One region of the Nostoc sp. FACHB-888 genome, then DNA from elsewhere that is predicted to be linked to it. Evidence: predicted binding sites of a transcription regulator. Region 1 holds the regulator's gene; the other holds the start of a gene.
The links. The regulator NtcA, encoded in region 1, controls nitrogen genes in cyanobacteria. The targets are predictions, from matches to a motif close to TNTGTANNNNNNNNTACANA.
Positions count from the first base shown of each region.

Region 1 (5,907 bases):
CAAAGAACCCCTTGGTCGATTCTTGGAGCAACAAGATTATCAACTAGAGCCTGGAGGAGATTATGCTTTTACTATTCGGGCGGAACTTTAAAAGTTAGTAGTTAGTAGTTAGGAGTTAGGAGTTAATGATCTAATTCCTCACTCCTGACTGCTGAGTGTTGATTCTGTGAGGCGATTTAAGTATCTTTCGATTAAGAGGATGGCAACAATGTCATCTATCGGTCTTGGTGGCTGTCGCAGACCCTGTGGTAATAGCTTTGTTAGCCCTTTGGGTGGGAACATTTGCCAATAGCGATCGCGTGCTTCTAAGGTTGTGTAGCGCTCATCCACTAAAATAATACTCAACGGTTCTGTCAATTCTTGATATAACTGCTGTCTCCACTGCTTGGCTGTAGTTTGGTCGCCCATCACCATCAAGGAGATCGGAAACTTTTGACGCAGTGTCTCAATGGTAGCGATCGCTTCTTTTGCCAGTACGACATGATGATAATACAATTGCCGATCCAGTCCCATCACCGCTAAACCACACTTATCTCGACCTGGATCAAACCCCAAGATGACTGGTTGCATTGGTGAAAATTCCCGGAAAGTCATAATAAATTAAAATTAAAAATTAAGAATTATAAATGAATAAATGCAATCACAGCAACTATTTTGGCTGCTTTTCAATATGTTTAAATCTTACTAATAACAGTGTGCAAATAATTTTTTAAGTACTAAAGATAATTTGTCCGTTGACTATTGCCACTAATTTTACTCTCAATGGTCCGGCTGTATAAGTATCGTTTGCTGCGATCGCTTTGATTTCCAATGGTTGATTGTACTGTCTTAATTGGTTGATAAAGCGCAGAAAAGTCCCGTCTACTTGCACATTTTCGATAATTCCGGCGTTACGGGCACGAAACTGGGAAGCAGAAATCAGTATTTCCAGTCGCTGCTGTAACTGATACGATGTCATGGTTTTGGAATCAGCAGTAGTTGTGGCCAGCACCGCGCCTTGCGAAAAAACCAATTCATTCCGAGCGGTATCAGCGAAAAACTCTATCTGCTTTTCTCCCCTGACATAATTACCAGCCGAGAAAATTCGCACCACGTATTCTTGACCATCCTCAATCTGCTGGCTCAATTTCTCAACCCTCTCTTGGGTGAAGCGTAGTAGCTCTGCATTTGCAGAATTTGCCCCAGGCTCACTTAATTCGAGGTTGGCGTTGCGGTTAGCTTCTTGTAAAAGTTGTTCCACTGCCTGACGAGCAGCAGTAGGTTGCGTAACACGAACTACACCTGCGGCCAGAACTTGACCGCGAACTAAGGCCAGCTTACCTAAACGCAGGTCGCGGTAGGACTGATAATATTTTTCTAACCTTGCAACTTCAAGTTCTAGTTGCTGCTGTTGTGCTTCCAATTCTTTGAGGCGTGATTCCCGTTTGGCAATCACTTGCTCTCGCGCTGCAACTTCTACATTACGCTTTTGAATCAGTTGATCGAGTTGGGCAATTTTGCGATCGCGTTCTTCTATGACTTCTTGGCGATTAGCAAGCTCGCGATCGCGTTTTTCAATTGCTGTTTTGGCTTCATCAATCGCTTTTTTAGCTTCAGCATACAGTCTTTGGCGTTCTGTCTTCAGTTGCTCAACTGCCGTCTGTAGCTCTTTTCTCTGATTGTAAACGCTTTGCAATTCAGCTATGGCTTTTTGGTATTGAGTTACAACTTGTCCTAGCTGACCTTGAGTGCGTTGGAGTTGAGTTTGAGTTTGGGCTTGTTGACTAATGGTGCGGTTCAACTGAGCTTGTGTTTGCAGTTGTTTGGCATTCGCCGCCTGCAAAGATTTATTAATTGTCTGTAAGTCTTGTTGTGCTTTTGCTTGGGCAATTCTTGCTTGGTTTAGCTCACTCTCTACCTGACTTTTTTGAGTTTCTGCGGTTTTTAGCTGTTCCCGCTTCTGTCTGAGGTCTGTTTGAATATCCTCTAACTCAAAGACTCCCTTTCGCAAGCCTTCGTCGGCAGCGAATAAAATTCCTAATGTTGATGCTGAAATCAAACCGCCCGTAAAAATAGTTACCAATACAGCAGTATTTTTCGGACGAAGGTTAAAAAGTGAGAGGCGGGCTTTGCCAACTCGTGTGCCGATGCGATCGCCCACGGTTGCAATTACGCCTCCCAGAATTAAAATTGCTGCTATGAGGATGTATCCGGTGGTCATCTTTAGCTACCGAAATCCTTCCAGATACAGCCTACTACTTTTAACCATTGTCTGGGGAGAAGTGGAAATTGGCAATAGCTGAAATTACTCAATTTTAGATTTACCTCTAGCTATTAGTGTCATTTTTCAAAATAGAACACGTGCCGATTCCCCTTTCTCCAATTGATTTTATGTGAATTGCCTACTTAAGGTAACAGGTTTATGCACAGTAATCTTCTTTTTGTGAATAGAAATCATCTTTTTTTCACGTAAATCCCCTAGTAGCCTAGTGACGGTAACACGAGTTGAACCAATTGCTTCTGCGATCGCTTGATGAGATAACTTCAAATCAATTGTGATCCCATCTGCACAAGGAACCCCAAAATCTCGACAGAGAATTAGCAAAAAACTCACCAATCTAGAACCCATATCTCGGTGAGCGAGAGTTTCAATCATCATCTCCGTTTGTAAAATGCGCGAAGACAGACCTCGCAGCATTAACATTGATAATTCTGGATTTTCCTTGAGTGCTTGCTCCACTTGTTCAATTGGTGCTGACAGTAATTCCGCAGGAGTAAATGCAACCGCATGGTAAAACCTATCCGATTTATTTCCCGTCAGCAATGACAATACACCAAATACACTATTTTCCCGCAGCAACGCTACCGTTATTTCCTCTCCTGCCTCGTACACCCTGGAAAGTTTAACAGCACCTTTCAAAAGAAAATAAACTCGTTCGGCAGGATCGCCAGGAAAAAAGATCGTTTTATTGCGTTCAAACGTTTCCACAACTGGCGGAAACGCCCCGGTCGCCATCTGACGAAATACATTTGCTAGGGCTTTATCTTGTGTCACGATCATCTCCCTTCCCCTACCCAATGCCGGAAAAACAAAAACTGATTACCTAAGAATACACCCGAAAAATGAATAAAGCACCGTCAACCTTTCTGTACTTTCCTATACTCAAACTAATCTCTTCATAACTCTTTGTTTACAATGATACATAATTGTTGATCCTTTAAGCTACTAATTGTTGATAAGTACTTCCAATAGCAGTATTAAAAAGGGTTTTTTAAAGAACAAATAAAGATATTTTGAGAATATCTTTATAAAAAATCAAGATTTTTGTCATAGAAAACACCCTTATCAATATTCATTTTTGCAAATCCTGTGTAAAACGAAGACAAAACGTGCCTCAGATTCTAGTATGCTCCTAATGATCGATCGCATTAACAATTTCTATGCTGAATCTGACTGGAAAAAATGCTCTTGTTACAGGTATTGCCAATAACCGCTCGATCGCCTGGGGCATCGCCCAACAGCTGCATAAAGCCGGAGCAAACCTGGGTATTACCTACCTGCCGGATGAACGCGGCAAAATGGAGAAAAAAGTTGCGGAATTGGTAGAACCCCTCAATCCCAGCTTATTTCTTCCCTGTAATGTCCAAAATGATGAGCAGATTCAATCTACCTTTGAGACAATCCGCGAAAAGTGGGGAAAGCTAGACATCCTTATCCATTGTCTTGCTTTTGCCAGCAAAGACGATTTGACTGGAGATTTTAGCCAAACGTCTCGTTCTGGCTTCAACACCGCCTTAGAAATTAGTACCTACTCGCTGGTGCAGTTAAGCGGTGCGGCTAAACCTTTGATGACAGAGGGAGGTAGTATCGTCACCTTGACATATTTAGGCGGTGTCAGGGCAATTCCTAATTACAACGTTATGGGAGTTGCCAAGGCGGGGTTAGAAATTAGTGTGCGCTACCTAGCTGCTGAACTAGGTCCGCAAAATATCCGCGTCAATGCCATCTCCGCAGGCCCCATCCGCACTCTGGCATCTTCAGCAGTGGGTGGAATTTTGGATATGATTCATCATGTAGAAGAAGTAGCTCCCCTACGACGCACCGTCACTCAGCTAGAAGTGGGCAACACTGCCGCTTTTTTATGTAGTGATTTGTCTAGCGGTATTACCGGACAAGTTCTATATGTAGATGCAGGATATGAAATTATGGGAATGTAAGATAATTGGGGCATTGGACATTGAGTATTAGTAAAATTCTTGCCAATTCTCCATGCCCCATTCCCTATGCTCCATTCCCCATTCCCGATGCAAACAACCAATCGCCAAGTTAATTCAAACTACGATAATTCAACTAAAACCTCTCGGATTGCCACTGTTCACCGCACTACTGGTGAAACTGATGTGCAAGTTACCATCAATCTGGATGGTAGAGGAACTTGTACAGCAGCAACAGGTATTCCGTTTTTGGATCACATGTTGCATCAAATTGCCTCCCACGGGCTGATTGATATAGATGTCCAAGCCAAGGGAGATTGGGAAATTGATGATCACCACACCAACGAAGATGTAGGTATTACCTTAGGGCAAGCTTTTAACCAAGCACTAGGCGACAGAAAAGGCATTGTTCGCTTTGGTAATTTTCGTGCGCCACTAGATGAAGCCTTGGTTGAGGTAACGCTAGACTTTTCTGGACGCCCTCACCTCAGCTACGGCTTGCAAATTCCTACTCAGCGTGTAGGAACCTATGACACCCAACTAGTACGCGAATTTTTTGTGGCGATCGTGAACCATAGCCAAATGACACTGCATATTCGGCAACTGGATGGAATTAATTCCCATCACATTATTGAAGCAACATTTAAAGCCTTTGCAAGGGCAACACAGATGGCGGTGGAAATCGACCCCCGTCGTGCTGGTGTAATTCCCAGTTCTAAAGGCGTTCTATGAAAGGAGTCAAATAGGGCATTGAGCATGGGGCGGTAGTTATTCTCCCCAATCCCCAATTCCCAGTTTGCAATAATTGACACACTGCTCGGTGATGGTTATTATCAGGCTACCGGGTAACCTGTAATTAATACCAAGCTGGTAATTAGTAATTGAACCGAGATGAAGTCTGTTGCAGATGACCCTGATTCTCAACTCAATACGGCAGACACTGCGCCAGTAGTTCTGACTTCTGAGTTACGAAAAGTCTATCGCACTGGTTTTTGGCTAAATCAAAAAGTTGTATCTCTTAAAAACTGTTCTTTAACAGTTTACAAAGGCGAAACCTTTGGGTTGCTAGGGCCAAACGGTGCTGGGAAAACAACCCTTTTAAAATTGTTGCTGGGAATTATTCGTCCTAGCTCTGGACGGGGATTATTATTGGGTAAGCCAATAGGCGATCGCACTGTTAAGCAACATATCGGCTATCTGCCGGAAAATCCCTATTTGTATGACTATCTCACTGGCTGGGAATTTTTGCAGCTAGCTGCTGGGCTATTCCAAATTCCCAAAAGTGTCCAACGCCAACGCATTCCCCAACTGCTGGAATTAGTGGGTTTATCCCAAGCTGATGCCCGCAAAAAGTTGCTGCGCCGTTATTCTAAAGGAATGCTACAGCGTGTTGGTATGGCACAGGCGCTAATTAACGAGCCAGATTTGGTTTTTTTGGATGAACCGATGTCTGGTCTTGATCCGGTGGGACGCTACCAAATGCGGGAAATTATTCTGGCGCTAAAAGCTGCTGGTAAGACGATTTTTTTCAACAGCCACGTTCTTAGTGAAGTAGAACAGATTTGCGATCGCATTGCCATCCTCGCTCAAGGTGAATTAATTTGCTCTGGTTCCCTCAATGAACTCTTAGGTAAAAACAACACATATTATGTAAAAGGTCAAGGTGGTGACTGGGAAATTCTCAAAAAATGGATACCCACTCTAAAATTTGAA
Region 1 covers NZ_JACJQM010000015.1:48,721-54,627, forward strand. The annotation lists gene H6G26_RS12030 (DUF3146 family protein) at 1-91, shown strand, start outside; gene H6G26_RS12035 (pre-16S rRNA-processing nuclease YqgF) at 139-594, opposite strand; gene H6G26_RS12040 (DUF3084 domain-containing protein) at 710-2,200, opposite strand; gene ntcA (global nitrogen regulator NtcA) at 2,369-3,040, opposite strand; gene fabI (enoyl-ACP reductase FabI) at 3,421-4,197, shown strand; gene hisB (imidazoleglycerol-phosphate dehydratase HisB) at 4,285-4,926, shown strand; gene H6G26_RS12060 (ABC transporter ATP-binding protein) at 5,086-5,907, shown strand, end outside.

Region 2 (5,907 bases), on a different contig from region 1:
GCGTTTGTTTAACGTCCTTTGCCGAAGCATAAAATCTTTTTCGTTGCATCTGAGCTTATCTAGGGCATAGATTCGCATAAGTAGTATAGGTTTATTGCACTTGGCGGCGAATCTTACTATTTTTGACCTACTCTTGCACCCTGGTTCCTTCTCCTCGCAGATGGCTCCCGATGAAATAAATATTAAGAAGGATCTGCTAGCCCCTCTTAGTCCTTTTAATTATTCTACACCCAAGGGCAGATGCAAAATTTTGCATTTGCCCTTTTTAGGTAAAGTTTGTTTAAAGAAAAGGAAATGAGAAGGTTTTATCTCAAGCTGGCTTATGAGCAATGAAATACTTGCTCATAAAATGGACTTGCGTCTCAATATTCTCAAAGCCTACTCTCTGTAAACGTTCTAGCAAGTTATCAGTAGTGTAATGCTTGTAATAGGGTTCATGGAAAGTTTCGGGGAAAGAGTCCATCATATATTCCAACTCAGGCGAATCACTCAACTGAATTGAGTCACAGATAATAAAGACTCCTCCTGGTTTTGTTACCCGGAAGCATTGCTCAATGACTGTCTGACGTACAGTTGCTGGTAACTCATGGAAGAGAAAAACAGAAGTTACAGCATGAAAATAGTTATCTAAATAGGGTAACTCTTCAGCATTGGCTTGTAAAAGTTGCGGCAGTTCTCCCGGAATTTGGGATAGTAGTTCATTTGCTTTACGCAAATAAGCTGGTGACAAATCCGTACCAAACAAAGATGCTTGAGGCAAAGCTGCCCGAATCAACTTCAGAGTCCGCCCAGTTCCACAAGCTACATCCAAAATACGGGCTTGCCTTGGTGCAACTGACTCAAAAGCTTTTAGCCCTTGCTTGAGAGGAGCGAGAATCCGCCGCCGCATTGGATCAGCTGCCCCACCAAAAAGAATTTCTACTTGTAAGTCATATAAATTGGCTGACAAGTCACTCAAGTAGCCATTGCTTTGGTGATGGAAGTTCTGCACGTAGTAGCTAGGATAACCATCTGTGTCAATTTCGGGCGAAAAATTTTGGTAATTCTGTTGTTGAACCCGCTCCCAGGTTTGAGGTAAATCTAGACATACCAAGGGATAGTAGCGGAAAAAGTCATCCCAAGGGTTGTCAAACAATAAACTTTCCGGGTATACACCTTTTTGGGTATCTTGCCAGTCTGCTTCCAGCAACTGATTCAGTCTCTGTTGAAGTTTGAGTAAAAGCTCATTCGGGATGGGCTTGCTCTTTTGTTCAAGCGTAGGATACACCAGGTTTCTCAACCGTGAACTTAATATTTTGTGAGCCAGACCAAAGTAATTTTTGCTCTGTTGAAAGGTTTGATAAGTCAGCTTAGTTAAACTCTCAGGCATAAAAATAGCTAAAGTTTTGATACTTCTATGTAAATAATTGTAACGAAAAAATTATTGACTGTTAGAAAGGTAAAGGCTCTCAGGTGAGACAAATCGAAGCCAGATGATTTTAGCCATCAAAGGTAGATTAGGAAGGATTTTTCGAGCTTTGGGGGAAAATACCTGATATTGTCAGCAAAGGTAAATATAAACTTTTATAAAAAGTAGCTTATGTTACAGAATTTTCGCTATAGTAGTTTATAGAGAAACCAAAAATTATATATTCACAAATAGAGAGGACTATGGTTATGTCTATTGCAGATAAATCTCGTGCGTTAATGGTGCGTGAACATCAACAAGTCAAGAATCGCCAACAATCGATGTTGATGCGGGCTGCACAAGAACTTGGTCTTCCAGAAGAAGCATCTCACTACTGGAATCCGATTCAAGGGAAGGTAGACGCTAGCACTCGGATGATTTATGGGCCCAGCCATGCTTCCATGAGCTAAGTTTGAAGAGTTTTAAAGTTGATTTTTTAAGTGAATGTTTCAACTGACAACTCTAGAAAAAAAGCCACCCTCTAGGGTGGCAAAACTTATACATTTAGTTAGGTACGGTACTTAATTAAGCATCGTAGTAGAGGTAAAACTCGTAGGGATGAGGACGCAGTTGCAACTGCTTGACTTCGTTACCTAGCTTGTAGTCAATCCAATTTTCGATAAAGTCTTCCGTGAAAACGCCTGACTCCGTCAAGAAGGCGTGATCTTCTTCCAGTGCTTGCAACGCCAATTCTAAAGAACTGGGAGTTGAAGGAACCTTTGCTAGTTCTTCTGGAGAGAGTTCATAGATATTCTTATCTAAGGGTTCACCAGGATGGATTTTGTTCTTGATGCCATCGATACCAGCACAAAGCATTGCAGCAAATGCCAAGTAGGGGTTAGATGTAGCATCTGGACAACGGAATTCTAAACGTTTAGCTTTGGGGTTCTTACCAGATAGAGGAATACGGATAGAAGCAGAACGGTTCCCTTCAGAGTAAGCTAAATTCACTGGCGCTTCATAACCAGGTACTAGGCGCTTGTATGAGTTGGTGCTGGGGTTGGTAATTGCTAACAGTGCTGGTGCGTGTTTGAGAAGACCACCAATGTAGTACAACGCCATTTCACTCAAGCCAGCATACTTATCACCTGCAAACAACGGTTGTCCATCTTTCCAGATGGATTGGTGACAGTGCATTCCAGAACCGTTATCGCCAAAAATTGGTTTTGGCATGAAGGTAACGGTTTTGCCGTATTTCTTAGCAACGTTCTTGATGACATATTTGTAAATCATCAACCAGTCAGCCGCTTGGATCAACTTACCAAAGCGGAAACCTAGTTCGCACTGACCACCAGTAGCAACTTCATGGTGATGCTTTTCAATAGGTACACCTAATTCTGCCATTGTCAACAGCATCTCTGTACGGATATCTTGGAAAGAATCCGTTGGTGAAACTGGGAAGTAACCTTCTTTGAAGCGTGGTTTGTACCCCAAGTTGGGTTTGTTCTCTGTACCGGCTTTACCAGAATTCCAAGCACCTTCATCGGAGTCTAAGAAGTAGTAGCCTTCGTTAGCGGTTTGGGCAAATCTAGCACTGTCAAAGATAAAGAACTCAGCTTCAGGGCCAAAGAAGGCTGTATCACCAAGACCAGTGGAAATCAAGTAATCTATTGCTTTTTGGGCAATAACGCGTGGGCAACGGTTGTAGGGTTCACCCGTGCGGGGGTCTTTAATACTACAAATTATACTTAGCGTTGGGACTTCCATAAATGGGTCGATCCAAGCAGTGTTGGGGTCGAGTACCATCATCATGTCCGATTCGTTAATCGCTTTCCAACCTCGAATGCTGGAACCGTCAAAAGCTACGCCATCAGTGAATGCAGTCTCATCGATTTGGTTTTGGTACAGTGTAAGGTGCTGCCAAGTCCCTACTGTATCGATGAATTTGAGATCAATCAGCTGAATTTTTTCATCTTGAATTTTCTTCAAGACTTCTTGTGGTGTCGTCATTGTTACTCCTTCTCTACCAATTTCCTAAAGTAAACCAGAATCTTAGAATCTTACATTGCATCCTAACCCTGCAAATCTCAATCAGGCCGTGACACACCAGAAATATCTTAAATACTAGACATTAGCCGATTTTGTAGTTTGTGTTACAGATATCTGGATTATCAGGTTATATTAACCTTTCAGGGATCATCTGTACAAAACTGGAAAGTTCATCATATAGGGGTCAACTTTGGCATAGAATCCTTAAATAGTGGATAGATTGTTTTTGTGCCGAATCTATTTTAAATAGCACAAAAATTTACTGGTGCATAAGTGCAGCCAAATAAATATCAAACCATAAATAGCAAGGATTGGGAGAAAAAAGAATGCGCGATGCAGTAACAAGTTTAATTAAGAATTATGACTTAGCTGGTCGGTATTTTGACCGGAATGCGATCGATAGCCTGAAGTCTTACTTTGACAGTGGTACAGCACGAGTACAAGCGGCGGCGGCAATAAATACTAATGCGGCTGCACTTGTCAAGCAAGCTGGTTTGAGGTTATTTGAAGAACTGCCAGAATTGATTCGCCCTGGTGGAAATGCTTATACAACTCGTCGTTATGCAGCTTGTCTGCGGGATATGGACTACTATCTGCGCTATGCCACCTATGCGCTGGTTGCTGGAAATACCAATGTGTTGGATGAGCGAGTGCTACAAGGGCTACGGGAAACTTACAATTCTCTAGGAGTACCTATTGGACCTACAGTTCGCGGTATCCAGATTCTTAAGGATCTGATCAAGGAGCAAGTAGCAGCAGCAGGTGTGGGTAATACTGCTTTTGTAGATGAACCATTTGATCACATCACACGCGAGTTGAGCGAGCAGGATATCTAGATTGTAGGTGGGCAAGGTGTCTGCCCTGACGTAAATATAACTAGATAAGTAGCGATCGCACTTTTGTTGTCTGTGTTAGAAAAGAGCGATCGCTTTTTTATCCAAGTGTTCATCGCCAAAAAATAATTTTACTAGATTAAAGCTGTAGTTTTGGAGCTATCTTCGACTAATGCCAATACAGTTCAGTTAAGCCTAAAACTTTTTGCCAAAGTCAATTTTTTAACGAACCGCCATCTCTACGAGAGGCTTCCCCCAACGCGCAGCGTTTCGTTAGAGAAGGACGCCAAGGAGGCAAAGAGAAGAAAGAAATGCTTAACTCAACCGTATTGCGCTATAAGCCACAATAGAAGTTGTTGATATTTGAGGCGCTAATTATGAATTATCAATCGTGTTTTGGTTTTAATTTTACCAGGAGAGTCTAGTTAATTGGCTAAACAGCGACTCGACACACTATTAGTAGAACTTAATTTATGTTCTTCTCGCGCCTTAGCACAGCGGTTAATTCAGGCGGGAGAAGTTACTGTTAATCAGCAGTTAGTTGATAAGCCTGGTACAGAAGTTGATATTGCTGCTCAAATAAATATTAAGGAGCGATCGCCTTTTGTTTCTAGAGGCGGTGAAAAACTCTCCAGAGCTTTGTCAGTATTTGCCATTCCGGTAGCAGAACGTATTTGTTTAGATGGTGGGATTTCTACTGGTGGTTTTACTGATTGTCTTTTACAAGCTGGAGCAAAACAAGTTTACGGGATTGATGTTGGTTACGGGCAAGTTGATTGGCGGTTGCGAAATGATTCGCGGGTGATTTTACGAGAACGCACCAATTTACGACAATTACAGCCAGATGAGTTATATGGCGAGGATGACCCGATTCCTGATTTGGCGGTGGTCGATGTATCGTTTATTTCTCTAACAAAAATTCTGCCTGCTTTGTGGGAACTAACTCAAGCTAACCGAGAAGCTGTATTGTTAGTCAAGCCACAGTTTGAAGTCGGCAGATCCCGTGTAGGTAAAAAAGGTGTTGTGCGAGATCCAAACGACCAAGCTGATGCCATTTTCCAAGTGTTGCAAGCAGCGCACGAATTAGGATGGAAATATAAAGGCTTAACTTGGTCGCCGATCACTGGTCCTGCTGGGAATATCGAATATCTTTTGTGGTTGGGAATGGAAAGTGAAATACCACCACTTGATTTAGAGGCAATTAAGCAAATAACGCAATCAGCAACAACTAATTTACGGAAGAATTAAAGGTCGTAGATTAGACATTCTACGGATTCAGGATGGCGATCGCAATAATTATCCAAAGAAGTTTTCTTTGATTTTGCTTGCTGTTGATCTGCTTTCTCAGCTTGTAATTCTTCCACAATATCCCAAGCTACGGCACAACCAGCAGAATCACTGCCATTTAGCTCACAAGTTGTACGCGCTTCAGTAATGGCTTCAATAATAACTTCTTCAAGATTTGCCGCCCCAGCAGTTTCAAATGAATTTAGGGTAGTTGTCATGATCTTTTTACCTTTAAGTTACAGAGATAGATATTAACTATGAGCTTTCAATGACCCCAGGAAGCTCACTATGCGGTTTTGCCAGTCCTTCTTTGTTGGAGCAACAACACCGGGCTGGCTCACATTTCCAGTT
Region 2 covers NZ_JACJQM010000002.1:15,388-21,294, reverse strand. The annotation lists gene H6G26_RS01430 (class I SAM-dependent methyltransferase) at 311-1,369, opposite strand; gene H6G26_RS01425 (hypothetical protein) at 1,657-1,857, shown strand; gene glnA (type I glutamate--ammonia ligase) at 1,973-3,397, opposite strand; gene apcB (allophycocyanin subunit beta) at 3,763-4,272, shown strand; gene H6G26_RS01410 (TlyA family RNA methyltransferase) at 4,699-5,517, shown strand; gene H6G26_RS01405 (Calvin cycle protein CP12) at 5,514-5,774, opposite strand.
Region 2: glnA (type I glutamate--ammonia ligase) is a predicted target of NtcA. The motif match lies at 3,528-3,547, and genes of this name have one in related genera.